One region of the Sodalis sp. C49 genome, then DNA from elsewhere that is predicted to be linked to it. Evidence: predicted binding sites of a transcription regulator. Region 1 holds the regulator's gene; each other region holds the start of a gene.
What was found. Region 1 encodes Fur, which represses iron uptake genes when iron is present. Its sites were predicted from a motif close to ATAATAATGAGAACNACTATCAA; they were not measured.
Positions count from the first base shown of each region.

Region 2: ABUK12_RS06305 (TonB-dependent receptor domain-containing protein) is a predicted target of Fur. The motif match lies at 2,968-2,990, and genes of this name have one in related genera.
Region 3: efeU (iron uptake transporter permease EfeU) is a predicted target of Fur. The motif match lies at 1,999-2,021, and genes of this name have one in related genera.
Region 4: ABUK12_RS23875 (Nramp family divalent metal transporter) is a predicted target of Fur. The motif match lies at 2,325-2,347, and genes of this name have one in related genera.

Region 1 covers NZ_CP163303.1:2,127,130-2,131,492, reverse strand. The annotation lists gene alsB (D-allose transporter substrate-binding protein) at 1-592, opposite strand, end outside; gene alsR (transcriptional repressor AlsR) at 614-1,501, opposite strand; gene fur (ferric iron uptake transcriptional regulator) at 2,065-2,535, opposite strand; gene fldA (flavodoxin FldA) at 2,891-3,406, opposite strand; gene ybfE (LexA regulated protein) at 3,585-3,884, opposite strand; gene ABUK12_RS09635 (alpha/beta fold hydrolase) at 4,092-4,363, opposite strand, start outside.
Region 2 covers NZ_CP163303.1:1,412,258-1,416,620, reverse strand. The annotation lists gene ABUK12_RS06325 (TetR/AcrR family transcriptional regulator) at 1-59, opposite strand, end outside; gene ABUK12_RS06320 (NmrA family NAD(P)-binding protein) at 138-1,022, shown strand; gene ABUK12_RS06315 (helix-turn-helix transcriptional regulator) at 1,176-2,054, opposite strand; gene ABUK12_RS06310 (YbhB/YbcL family Raf kinase inhibitor-like protein) at 2,083-2,715, opposite strand; gene ABUK12_RS06305 (TonB-dependent receptor domain-containing protein) at 3,006-4,363, shown strand, end outside.
Region 3 covers NZ_CP163303.1:5,452,254-5,456,616, reverse strand. The annotation lists gene efeO (iron uptake system protein EfeO) at 1-1,075, opposite strand, end outside; gene efeU (iron uptake transporter permease EfeU) at 1,113-1,943, opposite strand; gene ABUK12_RS24710 (Bcr/CflA family multidrug efflux MFS transporter) at 3,765-4,363, opposite strand, start outside.
Region 4 covers NZ_CP163303.1:5,258,294-5,262,656, forward strand. The annotation lists gene gltX (glutamate--tRNA ligase) at 1-319, shown strand, start outside; tRNA gene ABUK12_RS23860 (tRNA-Ala) at 446-521, shown strand; tRNA gene ABUK12_RS23865 (tRNA-Ala) at 588-663, shown strand; gene ABUK12_RS23870 (NupC/NupG family nucleoside CNT transporter) at 819-2,003, opposite strand; gene ABUK12_RS23875 (Nramp family divalent metal transporter) at 2,387-3,625, shown strand; gene mgrA (L-glyceraldehyde 3-phosphate reductase) at 3,803-4,363, opposite strand, start outside.

The DNA.
Region 1 (4,363 bases):
AATCCGCCGGCTGGCTGGCCACCAGCTTGATATGGCTGTTGGCCTTGAACTCCGCGGTCGCGCCGTTGCGCCGCGCCTCGCCAGAGGCGTTGCCGGCCTTGCCTTCGATAATGGCCACTTCGCCGCCCTGGGCGCCCAAGCTGTCGATGATAAATTTGGCGCCTTTCGCGCCGACCGCGACATTATCGGTGGTGATAAAGGCTTCGACGTTGCCCTTGGCCTTGGCCAGGCTGGCTAAATCGATTTTTTCGTCGAGGTTAACCAGGTGAATCCCTTTCTGATAAGCCTTGGCGACGGGAATCACCAGATTCACCGCCGATAAAGGCGCAAAGGCGATGCCTTTATAATTCTTATTGGTTAAATCCTCGAATAATTGTAATTGCGATTGGAAGTCGCCTTCCGACGGTGACGCGAATATATCCACCGTCACGCCGAGATCCTGGGCCTTTTTCTCAATGCCTTGTTTCATCTCTACCCAGAAAGGGTTGGATAATGTTTTAAGAACAACGGCGTAATCGGCTGCCGCGTGGACCACGGTGGACAACATCAGTCCACAGGCGGCGCCACCGGCCAATTTAAGAAATTTATTCATTATTCTATCTCCAAAAGAGAATTATTTATAATCACGCTTCAGGTACTTGGTAATGGAACTCGTTTTTTCCAGGTTTTTATTCGCCAGCTCGATATCCTGCCGCGCTACCGAGACATAAAACGCATCCAGCAGCGTAAGCTGCAAAATACGGGCCGAAGCGTTTCTGCCTAATAACGGCGTTTCCGGCGCCGGTGAACAAATATTAAAATCAGCCAGCTGGGCTATAGGGGAATTGCTGCTATGGGTAATACAAATGATCTTGGCCCCATTATCCTTGGCAATCGACACCACCCGTTTCAGATCGCTGGTGCGGCCCGAATGGGATACCACCAACGCCACATCGCCCGGTTGCAACAGGGAGGCCGACATCATCATCAAATGCGCGTCCAGGTAGGCATTGCAACGCAAGCCGATTTTCAGGAATTTATGCTGCACGTCCGCGCAAATGGAATTAGAGCCGCCGACGCCGTACAGCTCGCGCTGATGGCCGGCAAAAAAGCATTGGGCCGCCTGCTGGATGACGTTGGCGTCGACTATCGCCTGGCCTTCGACAATGGTGCGTACGGTCAGGTTAAACACTTTGTTGACCACATCCTCCGGGCTGTCGGTGGGCGAGAGTTCGGCGGTGATATCATGGTCGGCATGATCGAAGTACTCGACGATGGCGCTGCGCAGCTGGCGAAAGCCGCTGAAACCGAGAATTTTCGACACCTTGACAATCATGGCTTCCGACAGGCCCAGACTCAGGGCCACCTCTTTGATCCCCGAGACGTCGGTGAGGTTGCCGGGAGATAAAAACCACTCCACTATCCGGCTTTCGTTTTCAGTCATGCCTTCTTGTTTAATACGAATATAAGGAGCAATGCCTATGCCGCGCGGCATATCGTTTTGCAGTTCCGCATCATTCATCTGGACTATCTCTGGTGATTAACATTGCCTGTCACTATATCACCATGGCGAAAGTTTAAAATCTGCTGCGAACTTCACGTTTTTTATTAATTTATAAATTAACTTTTTGTGTAAAAATCGAGTCACCGATCCGGGTTAATTTCAGGAAGGTATTTTTGGCTATATTAATTCAATAAAATCATATAATTAAAATGTATCTTTTGTTGTCGCTTACTGCTGGCAGCGAAAAATAGCTTTATCATCATATTCACAGAATAATTTACCCGGTGAAAAAATCGCAATAAAAACGCTGGCGTTTCAATGTATTACGCAGACGAGCCCAAAAAAGCGTCGCAGGGCCTCAATTTATTCTTTATTTATTTTTATTTTCTGTGAAGTTTTCTGGAGTTTGCCGGCGGTGAGCACGGCGGTGATTGGCGGATACGACGCTTGTCGACGCGCTTCGGGAAGGAAACGTTACCAGGGAAGGGGACGGGCGGCGTTTAGCCTCATTGAAAAAAATCGTTGCAGGGTGAGAAAGCGGCGCGATAACAGCCGCTTTGGAGAAACGGACCGCGCCGCGGTTATTCTTTTACGCCGTTGAGCATATCGGCGTGATCGTGCAGCGTTTCGTCTTCGCGGCAGTTGCCGATTTCACAATGCCCATACAGATATAAGCTATGGTTGGTCAGCTTGATATTGTGCCTTTTGGCAATATCACGCTGGCGCGCTTCGATGAACTCGTCGCGAAATTCGATAACCTTGCCGCAGTCCAGACAGATCAGGTGGTCATGATGATACTGTTGCGTCAGTTCAAAAACGGATTTGCCGCCTTCAAAATTGTGGCGGGTTACGATACCGGCGTCGTCAAATTGGTTTAGCACGCGATATACCGTGGCCAGGCCGATTTCCTCACCCATATCGATCAGTTTTTTGTACAGATCTTCCGCACTGACGTGATGGCATTCCGGATCTTGCAACACTTCCAGAATCTTCAGTCTGGGAAGGGTGACTTTCAGGCCGGCCTTCTTCAATGCAATATTATTGTCAGTCATGCGGGTTTAGTCCTGTTACTTTGATAATCTGATTGTAGGCTAGCTTAGCCTATAACATCGGTCGGCCCGAAAAATGTGACGCCGTCTCATTATAAGACTGCCTGTCCAAAATGAAAACCGCGCCTTGTTAACAACTATAGCCCGTTTCAGGGGGCGAATTCTGCAACATTTTGCTAAAAAGGGTGGAACCGCTGCGCTATTGTACCGCGTTGTGGATAAAAGTTAAAAACTTGTATCTATTAATTTGAAAGGATTTAGTTATCAGTGAGGTTGGCGGCGCCGTCCCGACGCCATGACGGCAACCGATTCTCTTGCCGGGCGCCGTCGCGACGGCACCCTCCCGCACGGCTTGACTTTAGCTGAGCTGCAATTCAGCGCTGATTTGCTTCACCCAGCCGTCCACGCGTTCATTGGTCAGCTCGGGCTGGCGGTCTTCGTCAATGGCCAGGCCGATGAAGTGATTGTCGTCCGCCAGTCCTTTCGACGCTTCGAAATGATAGCCGGCGGTGGGCCAGTGACCGACGATGGTCGCGCCGTTGGGCTCGATAATGTCGCGAATGGTGCCCATGGCGTCACAGAAATATTCGGCGTAATCCTCCTGATCGCCACAGCCGAACAGCGCCACTTTTTTGCCGGAGAAATCTATTTCTTCCAGGGTGGGGAAAAAATCATCCCAGTCACATTGCGCTTCGCCGTAATACCAGGTCGGGATGCCGAGCAGCAGGGTGTCGAACCGCGCCAGGTCTTCTTTACTACTTTTGGCAATGTCATGAACTTCGGCAACATCCGCACCCAGTTGCTTCTGAATCATTTTGGCAATATTTTCGGTATTGCCGGTGTCACTGCCAAAAAAAATGCCTACAGTTGCCATGAATTTGAAAACCTCTTAAATATTATGGATATGTTCCGTAACAGAATCAGCGATGCTCTGCGGCAATCATAGCAGACCCTTATGCGGGGAGAAACTCGCCGGCCGGGTTTTGTCGCAAATTTGCCCCGTCCGCGGCCTTGGGCCCTGGACGGGATGGCGCTTTACCGGGCCGGCAAGTTTATTCCGGATGCGGATCCGCGCCTTGTTGCCGTTCAAGCTCGGCCAGTAAAATCAATTCGATCAGCTCGCTGCGCGACAGGTTTTGCCGGTAGGCCAGCTCATTTAACGCATCCACCGCCTCGGCGTTGATTTTCAGCTCCACCCGGCGCAGGCCGCGCTTTTTATCCCGGCGCAGCTGGTTACGCTTGTTGATGCGCAACTGCTCATCGCGGGACAGGGGGTTCGTCTTCGGTCTTCCCGGGCGCCGCTCATCGATAAATAAATCCAGGGTGGTGCGGTCCGTTTGTTCTTTTGCCATAGGTCATGAAGGGATTGTGCATCAAGAAGCAGGCGGGCAAACCCCGGCCGGCGGCGTGGCTGGCTACGCCGCCGGACGCGCATCGCCCGTAACGTTATGTTTTATGTACGCCGGGGCTGCCATAAAACACAGCGGGCCATGTTACCCCAGCCCGGTAGCAAACGACAATATTAAACTCGCCGGCGCTAATCCCGGCGGCGGCCCGGCCTATTCTTCCAGGAAACGGGCCAGGGCGCGCATGACCGCCGCGGGTTTCTCCGCATGAACCCAATGACCGGCGCCGGCGACCACATGCGCCCGCGCCCGGGGGAACTGGCGTTGGATCGCCTGGCGGTAACCGTCATCCAGATAGGGCGATTTTTCACCGCGGATAAACAGCACCGGCCCTAGCCAGGGCGCCGACTCCCGCCAGCCGATAAGCGCCGGATAGTTATCCCACAGCGCCTCGACGTTAAACCGCCACCGGCCCTGGTGAAAGG
Region 2 (4,363 bases), 710 kb from region 1:
AAAACGCCGATCGCCGCATTCAGCACGGCACTTTCATCGTATTGCGGTTTACCGCCCATAAATCCTCCGTTGACAATTTGGAATGATCGTACCAAGATTGCTGGACTGATCGTTCCATCATATAATAAGGGTTCACCATGCTTAATCAATCGAATACTCAAGCGCCTGAACTTCGCATCGCTGTCGCGGGTGCCACGGGTCGGGTCGGCTCACACTTAATCAATATGCTCGCATCAGATCCCGTAGCGGTCATTGCACTCACGCGTCAGAAGAGACCTGAAAATATTTCCGACAGGGTATCATCTGTTGTTGTGAATTTTGATAAACCCTCAACGCTCGAAAGGGGGCTAGCAGGTGCCGATAAGCTTTTCATTGCTCATGGGACATCATCTCAACAGGTGGCTAATGAGATAGCACTCATTGATGCTGCTGTAAAAACAGGCGTGCGACATATTGTTAAGCTTTCGGTGATGGGGCCAGCAACGCCCATAAATCCTTTTGCATGGCATGCAGTGATAGAGGCTCATCTGGCCCGACAACCTGTGGCCTCAACCGTATTGAGACCCACTACTTTCATGGATATACTCAAGCGTGCTGGAAGCCAGGTCGCTGCGGGAACCTGGGCGGGCGCTGCAGGTAACGGGCGCGTCAATCTGATTGACACCCGCGATGTAGCCGGGGCGGCACGTGTAGCGCTGCTTGAAAAAGTAGCAGATAACTCCCAACGTGCTTATCACCTAACGGGTCCGCGTAACTGGACAATGCCTGAGATTGCTGAGAAATTATCCGATCTTTTAGGTCGTACGGTCACCTATATTGACCGCTCACCCAATGAACAGCGCGCTGCATTACTTGCTGACGGTCTTTCACCGTTTGTCACTGAACTGCTTATTGGACTTGACCGGATTTTCAACCATTCAGTGCTGATTGAGCGCACTCTGACTGTTGAAGAATTAACTGGATTGCCCCCGCGCTCATTGTCAGATTGGCTGCAGGAAAATATTGCTTTTTTCAATCGGTAGATACGGCGTGTCATCAGACACTACGTTAAAGAGATCTCCTCATCCAATATTGATGAAAATGAACGTTAATCAAATTATTCATAACATTCGCAATGAATAAGATAATTTATCTGATGCTTATTACCTATAAAACGTATGGCCCTAATGAAAGTACTAACGTAACCGCGATGGAGACAGGCCAAAGCGCTGTGTAAATCTTTCAGCGAAGCGTGAAACCGATTTGTAGCCGCAGGCATCTGCCACCTGCGTCATGTTCCAGTTGGTGGTTTGTATCAGCAATAAGCCGTGGTGCATGCGTATATCCACGAGAAGCTTCTCAAAGCGGATACCCTCTTCGCGCAACCGCCTTCGCAGGGTTGATTCGCTCATAGCCAATGCTTCACCGGCGGAGCGGGCAGTCCAGCAGATTTCTGGTGAGGCGCGTAGCAGGCGGCTTAAACGTGGAAAGACGCCCTGTCGTTGTGGAAGGGTAAAATGAATATTTTGCTCGGCAAGGACTAACAGTAAGTCAAAAATTCTTAACCGGATCCTTGCATCGCTAAGACTCGGCTGATCCAGGTTTTTCAGTAACGTTCGCAATGATTCGTGTAGAGCGCTATTAAGATCAACCGTGGTGAACTGAGGTTTCTTTTTAGCACTGGAAATGTCGCCCTGAAAAAACTGATAAAAATATTCCAACACATCTGCACTGAAAGTGAGAAATATTGACCGGAACGGAGAGTCATTACTCGGGGGATATTTGGTATAATCGGCAATCACGCCCTGATCTATAAAACCTACGGCGGCCTTATCAGCTAATGTATGGTTTTCCCCCGAAGCCAGGAACTCAATTCTTCCCGCTAATACGATCAGCACCGTCGGTTCAAAGAAGAAAAAAGAGGGGGTACTCTGCTCCACCCTGAGTTGCGGATAAGCCACCGAAACCAGATTATTACGGCTGGTGTTGCTGCCATAAAAACCAGACCAGGAAAATTGTTCACTGCTCAAGGCGTATTTCTCATCTGATGCGAATAACCTATTTTCTCTGGTCATGGTTTACCTGCTGCTTAGACGCTGAGCGTTACACTTTCACGTCCGGGTTAAGACTGTAGACTCCAGTCAGCGTAGCTTTGGCCAAAACGTCGCTGTTTTCCAGCGTGCGACGGATGTTAGCACCAGTAAGCTCTCCTGCTACGTTCAATGTCGGGGTCGGGAGCGCATATAATGTGAATACATAATGATGGATTATTTCATCATTCCACGGCGGACAAGGACCATCATAGCCATAGTAGGTGCCCGCCATCGACTCATCATTGGCAAACCACCCGGTATAATCATTTATGCCATGGGTCAGTCCATCTGGCGCAGAGGGACCCTGTTTGCCTCCAGCGGAAATGCCATGGGATTGTGACCCCTCAACGATTTCGCTCTGACCCGCCGGGATATTTAACAGTAACCAGTGAAAAAAATCGGCGCGGGGCAACGATGCCGGGACCCTCTTACCTGGCTGATTTACATTTTCAGCACTGGTAGGAACATCGGGATCGTGGCAAAGGAGCACCAGCGACTGCGTACCCGCGGGAACATCTTCCCAGCGGAGGTGTGGGTTAAGGTTATCAGATAAACGGATATTATTTTCAGGATCGTAAACGGCAAAACTATTCTTGCCGGGGATGGCACCGCCATCTTTAAAATTATGGCTATATAATTTCATGCTGTTGCCTTGTCTATGAATGGAAAAATCGATTATACGACTTTCACAAACCTTACCAGTGCCTCATCCAGTCAAATTTCTTCCTGAAGCTATCATTTTGGCTGGACATGCTTAGTTTAAAACAAAAAACGTATCACGTGAATGATGGCTGCTTTTGTTTTGTGAAGCCGAAGAATGGCCGAAAAGAAGAATAAAATGACCGAATTTAGCAATGTGCTTTGTAATTTATTTAATTATATTACCTTCTCTTGAATAATAATGAGTATCATTATCATATAAAGGCGTGTAAAATGTATCTCAATAAAGCGCGAGTAACAGCCCCATTTCGATTGAAATTAAGTGTTTTTTATTTTCTTACTTGTTTTTCCCAGGCACATGCAACACCGATTGATGAAGGTAGTGAAAATAAACTTAATAACAATAATAAAGACGAAACGATGGTTGTAAGCGCAAGCGCCAATGGAATGGATAAATCTACAAGCCAGGCACCTGCGTCTGTCACTTCGATATCAAGTGAAGAAATCCAAAAAAAACCTTATCGTGATATCGCAGATTTGCTCCAAGGGGTTCCGGGTATCACTACCACGATTGGCGGGGATCACAAGGAGATAAATATTCGTGGCATGGGATCTGATTATACCTTATATATGGTCGATGGTATGAGAATTGACTCCAGGGATACGAGCCGTTTATTTGATGGCTATGGTCAGATGAATGCCTGGATGCCTCCTGCTTCTGCAATAGATCATATTGAGGTTATACGAGGGCCGATGTCCGCTTTATATGGATCAGATGCAATGGGTGGTGTAATTAATATAATAACACGTAAAAATTCAAATAAATGGCAAGGAAGTATTGGCGCCGATTTTACAATGCAGGAGCATAGTGATTCGGGTAATATATTTCAGAATAATTTCTTTTTAACCGGTCCATTGATTGACAATATCCTTTCAATGCAGGCTTATGGAAATTATTCTAAGCGTGACGAAGACGATATCTATAATGGTTATCGAGGTAGCAAAAGAGATAACATAACAGGCAAGATAACACTAACCCCTTCGGATAAACAAGAAATTACTTTTACAGCTAATCATACACAACAGGATATAACTCAGACCGTAGGGAAGTCTATTAGCCCAGCATATAATTATGTCACTGGCGTGCCGACAGATTACAGGAAAAAGACTGAGGTTAACCGTTTTTCTGTAAATCATATTGGCTATTTGCCCATTGGAAAAACAGAATCGTATATCCAAAGCGAAGATTATACGATAGGTTCTGAGGATGTTTGGCTAAAGAATTTAAACATGCGATCCTCACTTTCTTCAAATATAGGCAGCCATATCCTGACCTTTGGTGGAGAACTTAGTATTAAAAAGTTACATGATGGAACATCAAATCAGCTATCCAGTGAGACAGATCTAAAACGTACCGAAAAGTCCTTGTTCCTGGAAGACGCATGGCTGGCTACTGAAGATTTCACTTTAACTTCAGGTGTACGTTTTGATGATGATGATCAGTTTGGGAGTCACTGGAGCCCGAGAATTTATGGTGTCTGGAATGTTGCCACAAACTGGACGATTAAAGGGGGCGTCAGTAGTGGTTTCAAAGCACCGGCTATTACAGAAACTTCAACATCGTTTGGTAC
Region 3 (4,363 bases), 2.2 Mb from region 1:
TGAGCGCGGTGCGATCGGCATCGGTCAGCTTGTCATAAGACGCAAAGCCGTCTTTATTACGGTATTTCATCAGGACGTTATCCACCTTGGCAAAGTTACCGTCAATTTTCGCCAGCAGCGGCGCATCGGCTTTTTGCAGCAGCGGGCGCAGCAGGTTGACGATTTTTTGCGATCCGTCGATATTGGCCTGGAAATCGGAAAGATCGGTACGGCTGTAACGGTCTTCCTCGCCGCTGATCTTACTGGAGGCCACTTCCTCAATCAGTCCGGCGGCGCCGCCGACCACTTTACTCGGCGGGAAGGTCAGGTCGCCGATGCGTTTTTGCAGATCCTGGGTATCTTTATACAATTGATCGGCAAACGGGGCGGTGCCGGCCGTGGTTTTATCGCTGAAGAGGATTTTTTCCAGCCGGTGGAAACCGGTGAATTTCGGGTCGGCGGATTTCTGCTCGAAATCATCTTCGCGGGCATCAATACTGCCGTCCAGATCCGAGAACAGTTCGGCGATAGGCTCGATACGCTCGTAATACACGCGGGTGGGGGCAAACAGCTTCTGCGCGGTGGCCAGATCGCCTTTCTTCACCGCATCGGTAAAGGTCTTGGTATGGGAGACAAGCTCGCCGACCTGTTGCAGCACATAGACTTTATAATCGGCAATCGGCCCCACCAGCGCCATGGCATCCGGTTTCGCCGCGCCCGCGCCGCCGTCCGCCGAAACCGTCAGCTTGCCCTTCGGATTGCTCAGCAGGCCGCAGGTCATATCGTATTCCCCCGGCTCCAGGGTGGCGGTCATCTTCTGGGTAAAGCCCGGCGCCACGTTCTCGCGCTCCTCGACCACCATCACGCCCTTGAGGATTTCCCACTCCAGCCCTTTCTGGCTGGCGTTATGAATAATAAACTGCGTTTTGCCCGGTTTAACGTTCAGCGCCATCGGATCGCACTGCTTATCGTTAACGGTAATCTTGACCTGAGGAATATCGGCCGCCAGCGCGGGCCAGCCCCATGCCGACAGCACCGGCGCCACCAGTAAGGCGGCAGGAAGAATGCGGCGACGGAAGCGTTGCATATTGGACATTTTTTTTACCCTGAATAGTGGAACAATTTAATGGATTTTATCCGGCGACACGTGTCGTCCGGTTGCCCCGCGCAGGCAGGAAAAACATCACCAGGGCCGGCACCAGGTATAACAAATACACGGCCACTTCACTGACGGTGGGCGCTTCCTGATAACCCAGCAGCCCCTCAAGCAAGGTGCCGAACAACGATTGGGTGGATAGGGTGGCGCTGAAATCAAATGCGATTGCCTGGAAACCATTCCATAATCCCGCTTCGTGGAAAGCGCGAATTGCCCCGGCCGCCAGCCCCGCGGCCACAAACAGAATAAACAGGCTGGTCCATTTGAAAAACTTCTCCATGCGCAGGCGGATGCCGCCGTAATACATCAGCATCCCCAAGACGATGGCGCAGGCCAATCCCAACACCGCGCCGATGGGCGCCTCGATGCCTACGTCCTGCTGAAACGCCGCCAGCAAAAAAAACACCGATTCCAACCCCTCGCGGGCCACGGCAAAAAACACCATGCCCACCAGCGCCCAGCCCTGCCCGCGGGCATTGCTGAGCGCCTGATCGACGGCGCTTTCCAGCTGGGCTTTAATCGAGCGGGACATCTTGCGCATCCAGAACACCATCCAGGTCAGGATGAGGACCGCCAGCACCGCCACGATGCCCTCGAACAGTTCCTGTTGCTTTTGCGGAAATTCGCCGGTGGTTTCGTTAATGACGACACCCACCGCCAGGCACAACAGCGCCGCGCTTAGCACGCCCACCCACACCGCTTTTAGCCAGCGGCCGCGGCCGGTCTTTTTCAGATAGCCGGCGATAAGGCTCACGATCAGCGCCGCCTCGAGACCCTCACGCAGCATAATCAGAAAAGGCACAAACATACCCATCACCTCGATGCTTTTGGGGGCGAGAAAAAGTAAAGAAACGTCAATTAAAACGATATTGATTATCATTACGAGGAAAAGAAAAACAAGCGCAGATTTGCGACTATTTGTAACCGATGCGCTACAAAAGGTTTCAGGATAAATAAAAGGTAAAGGGGGCGTCAGGGGTTAAGTGGTCTCGGTGAGGGTTTTGTTTGCTGTGCCTTGGTTTGCCTTATGGCAGGGTTTATGTCGCCTCGGCGAGGGTTTCGCTTACTGTGTCTTGTCTTGGCTTGTGGCAGGGTTTATGTCGCCTCGGCGAAGGTTTCGCTTGCTGTGCCTTGGCTTGCCTTGTGGCAGGGTTTATGTCGCCTCGGCGCGGGTTTCGCTTACTGTGTCTTGGCTTGCCTTGTGGCAGGGTTTATGTCGCCTCGGCGCGGGTTTTGCTTGCTGTGCCTTGGCTTGCCTTGTGGCAGGGTTTATGTCACCTCGGCGCGGGTTTCGCTTGCTGTGTCTTGGTTTGCCTTGTGGCAGGGTTTATGTCGCCTCGGCGCGGGTTTCGCTTGCTGTGTCTTGGCTTGCCTTGTGGCAGGGTTTATGCCGCCTCGGCGAAGGTTTCGCTTGCCGTGCGTGAGATGCTCATAGGTATTGCCGGGTGCCGGCAAGCGACAAAGAGGCCGTACCGCGACGGCCTCCTTGACCTCCGCGCGTCCGGCAGATCGTGCGCCGCTGCGCGGTTCCCGGCATCACGCATCCCGGCTTTGGGACCGCACGGGACGCGCTCCCGGCGCGGCCCTTAGCTTTCGCCGCTCCCGGCGGCTCATCCAGCCAAGATGCGCGCTGCCGGCGCACTCTATGCCGGCACCACGTCAACACCATCGTCTGTGGGTAAAATAGCGTTTTTGGTAGTAAGTGATATGCACGTACCGGGAAAAATATCGTTATTAATTTTGGGTTAACTTAGACTAGCTTGGCTTAGTTTAGCTAAGATTCGCGGCCAGCTACCTACTCTCACTGTGGCGGGTTTATGCCCGGCTACGTGGTTGTATGGTTGCATGACTGTAATTGCCGACGGCATGACATACTGGCTATATGACCGCTGACTATGTGAATGCTGGCAGCATTGCATGATGTATGACTGATAATTACCCGCTGCCGACTGCATGTATATTTGCATGTATGACTGACCTGTCGCGGTGCCTTTTGCATTGCGCAATGATTAGCCGCTTCTCTGTCTGCTGTACCACCTTCCACTAAACCCAAAGCGGCGCCGATGCCCTATACATCACAGCGCTGGCCGCGACAGATATCCCGGCATAAAGCGCGCTGACGGCGCCGGTGGCCCCGGCATGAGCCGCCGGGAGCGGCGAAAGGCCCGTTGCGCCGGGAGCGCATAACGGGCCGGTGCATCACGGGGACATTGGCGGCGGAAGGCATCGCGCAGCGACGCGCGACCTGCCGGGCGCGCGGAGGTCAAGGAGGCCGTCGCGGTACGGCCTCTTTGTCGCTTGCCGGCATCCGGCAATACAGATAACAACCTCACGCACGGCAAGCGAAACCTTCGCCGAGGCGACATAAGCCCTGACGCACGCTAACGCAAAGCAGGCGAAAACCTCGCCGGGGCGACATTTATCTTCACGGAAGCCCAAGATTGCCAGGACGGCGATCATTAAACCTACACAAGATGTGTAAAAGGGAGAGCGTGCCAATGGGGTCGAATCGGCGTGGTGTTCCCGCCCGACAGAGCACCCCATGGCACGGTAAGCCCGCCAACACCAAACCCAAAACAGAAGTGTTAAGGGAGAACGTGCCAACGCCCGGCGTGTGAAAAGGAAAACGCTATGACGCGGTACGCGCCGCCCGCCGCGGACGGCTGGCATACAGATAACACAACATCGCGCTGATGGTGCAAAACGCCATGGACAATACCATCGGCCAGGCGCTGGAAAACGTCGCCAGCGACAACAACGCACCGATTACCGCGCCCACGCCGAACCGCAGCGTTCCCGCCAGCGACGAGGCGGTACCGGCCATATGCGGAAAATCATCCAGGATCACGGCCATGCCGTTGGACGTCACCATCGCCACGCAGCCGACAAACACCGCCACGCCGATAACCAACGGCCAGAACCCCAGGTTCATGCCGCAAACGATCAACAGCCAGATACCCATCAGCAACTGGATAAACAACCCGAAACGGAACATCTTCTGCGCCCCGAAATGCCTCACGCTCCGGCTGTTGATAAGCGTCATGATAAACAAAAACAAGACGTTAAGGGCAAAATAATAACCGAAATTCTGCGGCGAAACGCCGTTAAGATTGATATAGACAAACGGCCCGGCGCTCAGGAACGAAAACATCCCGGCAAAGGAAAAACCGCTGGCCAGCATATAGCTGAACACCCGCTTATGGCGAAATAACGCGCCGAAGTTGCCGA
Region 4 (4,363 bases), 2.4 Mb from region 1:
CTATGAGGATTTCGAGCAGTTCGATGCCGACGCGGCCAAAAAACATCTGCGCCTGGTGGCCCGCGAGCCGTTGGTGCTGGCGCGCGCCAAACTGGCCGCCCTGACGTCGTGGTCGCCTGAACACGTGCATAACGCTATCGAGGAGACGGCGGCGGAGCTCAACGTGGGCATGGGCAAGGTAGGGATGCCGCTGCGCGTGGCGGTCACCGGCGCGGGCCAGTCGCCGGCGCTGGATGTCACCGTCCATGCCGTCGGGCAGTCACGTTCGTTGGCCCGTATCGATAAGGCGCTGGACTATATCGCCCAGCGCGCCGGATAACCCGTTCGTTATCGAGGATTTGACGGCTTTTTCAGCGTTTGATGCGTTAATTTCAATTAGCCGTTGACACTGTTTGCCGGGTTTCATATCATGCGCCCCGTCCACCAGACATGATGTGTCGGGTACGGGGCTATAGCTCAGCTGGGAGAGCGCTTGCATGGCATGCAAGAGGTCAGCGGTTCGATCCCGCTTAGCTCCACCAATCACCTCGATTGGCCTGATATGATGATGTGTTACGACGGTGTTCGTGTTACCCAGGAAGTACGTTGGGGCTATAGCTCAGCTGGGAGAGCGCTTGCATGGCATGCAAGAGGTCAGCGGTTCGATCCCGCTTAGCTCCACCAAATTAAAAAAACCGGCTTCTGGCCGGTTTTTTGTTTTTATATCTTGTGCGTGCATGCCTGGCGCCGCCTCGATTTATCGCGTCAATCCTATAAAAAAGGCCGGGTTGCCCCGGCCCCAACCGCACCGTCGTTATGACGGCAAGATGGACGGCGGTTTAAATTACCAAACCGGTGATGGCGGCGGACAGCAGGCTGACCAGCGTCGAGCCGTACACCAGCTTCAGGCCGAAGCGGGATACCACGTTGCCCTGGTGTTCGTTCAGGCCTTTAATCGCGCCGGCCACGATGCCGATGGATGAAAAGTTGGCAAACGACACCAGGAATACCGACAGGATGCCGACGGAATGCGCGGACAGTTGGCCGGCAACCTTTTGCAAATCCATCATGGCGACAAACTCATTGGAGACCAGCTTGGTGGCCATGATGCTGCCGACCCGCAGCGCCTCGTCGCCCTGGATGCCGATGACCCGGGCAAAGGGATAAAATATATACCCCAGTATGCCCTGGAAGCTGATGCCGAACACCAGGCTGAACAAGGCGTTTATGGCGGCGATAATGGCAATGAAGCCAATCAGCATGGCCGCGACGATAATGGCCACCCGGAAGCCCGCCAGGATATATTCACCCAGCATTTCGAAAAAGCTCTGCCCTTCATGCAGATTACTCATCTGCAGCTCTTCTTCCTTGCCGACCTGGTAGGGATTGATCAATGACAGCACAATAAAGGTGCTGAACATATTCAATACCAGCGCGGCCACCACATAGCGCGGTTCCAGCATGGTCATATAGGCGCCGACGATGGACATCGATACCGTCGACATCGCCGTGGCCGCCATGGTGTACATCCGGCGTTCGGACATCTTGCCCAGGATATCCTTATAGGCGATGAAGTTTTCCGATTGCCCCAGGATCAGCGAACTGACGGCGTTAAACGACTCCAGCTTGCCCATACCGTTAATTTTCGACAGCAGGGTACCGATGATGCGGATAATAAAAGGGAGCACCCGGATATGCTGCAAAATACCTATCAGGGCCGAGATAAATACAATCGGACATAACACATTCAGGAAAAAGAATGCCAGGCCCTGTTTATTCATATTACCGAAAACAAACCCTGTCCCTTCGGCGGCAAATCCTAGCAACTTATCAAACAGCGCCGAGAATCCCTGCACAAAACCCAATCCAATCTGCGAGTTGAGGAAAAAATAAGCAAGCAGGACTTCAATGACTAATAGTTGAACAATAAAGCGCAGCCTGATTTTTTTACGATCGTGGCTGACCAATAACGCCAGGATTGCCACTACGGCAAGAGCGAGGACAAAATGAAAAATCCGGGACATAGTTGCTCCAGTTATGAGGCAGGCAATAATTTGCCGCTCATTCTATGTAACGGTCGAACTAAAAACGAGTTATAAGTTGCAAATATATAAAAATCCTCTAGCAGAAGATGAGGATAGCGAGGCGGTCACAGATAAGTCGCGAAAAAAGTTAAATTTATATCCAATTATGTTAATAGTGTGCTAATGTAATTTAGTAACCCATTGGCGCTTCTAAGCCGGTCCAATTAGGGATGAAACTGTCATTAGGCTGGGTTTTGCCCCCTTTATGCTCATCATCATCGCCATCTATCGCAGAGATAACCCAAAACGTCCTAAATGCGCTTGATAATTATTATCGTTTGGATAGGATGAAGCTAATTCGATGGATCATAAGGGTCACTGATATGCTGAATAGCCGTACTGCGGACGGTGTCAATCGCGCATCACGCAAGGTAAAGCTCTCATTGCTTGGCCCGGCGTTTATCGCGGCGATTGGCTATATCGACCCCGGTAATTTCGCCACCAATATCCAGGCGGGCGCCAGCTTCGGGTACCGATTGCTCTGGGTGGTGGTGTGGGCCAACTTTATGGCCATGCTCATCCAGCTGTTGTCGGCAAAGCTGGGTATCGCCACCGGCAAGAACCTGGCGGAGCATATCCGCGATCGCTTCCCGCGCCCGGCGGTGTGGGCCTACTGGATACAAGCTGAAATCATTGCCATGGCCACCGATTTGGCGGAATTCGTCGGCGCGGCCATCGGTTTTAAAATGCTGCTGGGCTGCTCGCTGCTGCAAGGCGCAATCATTACCGGCATCGCCACATTCTTGATCCTCATGTTGCAACAGCGGGGTCAAAAACCACTGGAATTGGTCATTGGCGGGCTGCTGCTGTTTGTCGCCGCCGCCTATATCGCGGAGCTGTTTTTTTCGCAACCGAATATGGCGGAACTGGGTAAAGGCATGCTGCTGCCCAGCCTGCCGAACGGCGACGCGGTTTTCCTGGCCGCCGGGGTGCTGGGCGCCACCATTATGCCGCATGTGATTTACCTGCATTCTTCCTTGACGCAAAACGGACTGCACGGCAACCGCGCCCAACGCTACTCCTCGACTAAACTGGATGTGGCCATCGCCATGACCACCGCCGGTTTTGTCAATCTGGCCATGATGGCCACCGCGGCGGCGGCATTTCACTTCAGCGGGCATACCGGCATCGCCGATCTGGATGAGGCCTACCTGACCTTGGCGCCGCTGCTGAACCATACGGCGGCGACGGTATTCGGTTTAAGCCTGGTGGCGGCGGGCCTGTCCTCCACCGTGGTGGGCACCATGGCCGGGCAGGTGGTGATGCAGGGATTTGTGCGTTTTCGCATACCGCTGCTGGTAAGGCGGGTGGTCACGATGCTGCCGTCCTTTGTGGTTATCATGATGGGGCTGGACCCGACCCGTATCCTGGTATTAAGCCAGGTCCTGCTCAGCTTCGGCATTGCGCTGGCGCTGGTGCCGCTGCTGACCTTTACCGGCAACCGCGTCCTGATGGGCGACATGGTGAACTCGCGCCTGATCCAGACGTTGGGGTGGGTTATCGTGGCGGTGGTGGTAACGCTGAATGGCTATTTGATGGTGGGCACCGCGTTCGGCCTGTAACCGGACTTTATCTTCTCCGGCTATCCGATACGCCACCCTACCGCAGAGGCCGTACCCGGCGCGTTAAGGGCAATGCGTGTCTATGGGGTTGGCCGGGCGCGGTTTATGCGCCCGACCGAGGCTCCGTGGCACGCCGGGCCCGCCAATACCGGGCGGAAATTGCGGGCCGGCGCGGCCTTATGCCAGTATCGCTTCGATACGCGCCAATTCGTCGGCGGTGAATTCGCGATTGGCCAGCATCCCCACCGCGTCGTCTATTTGCGAGGTTTTGCTGGCGCCAATCAGCACCGACGTTACCCGATCGCCGCGCAGCACCCAGGCCAGCGCCATTTGCGCCAGCTTCTGGCCGCGTTCCAGGGCAATATCGTTCAGGCGCCGTACCTTATCCATTTTCTGCGCGGTAAGCTGTTCCGGCGTCAGGGTCAGACCCGGTCTGGCCGCCCGCGAATCCTGCGGTATGCCGTTCAGGTAACGGTCCGTCAGTTGACCGCCGGCCAGAGGCGAAAAGGCTATCGACCCCACGCCGTTCTCAGCCAGCACATCAAGCAGTTCAGGTTCCACCCACCGTTCAAACATGGAATATTTGGGTTGATGAATCACGCAGGGAGTGCCGAGGTCGTTTAATAGCGCCAACGCCTGCCTGGCGAGCGCGGCGGGGTAGTTGGACAGGCCGATGTAGAGCGCCTTGCCCTGGCGTACCAGCAGATCCAGCGCGCTCATGGTTTCGGCAAGCGGCGT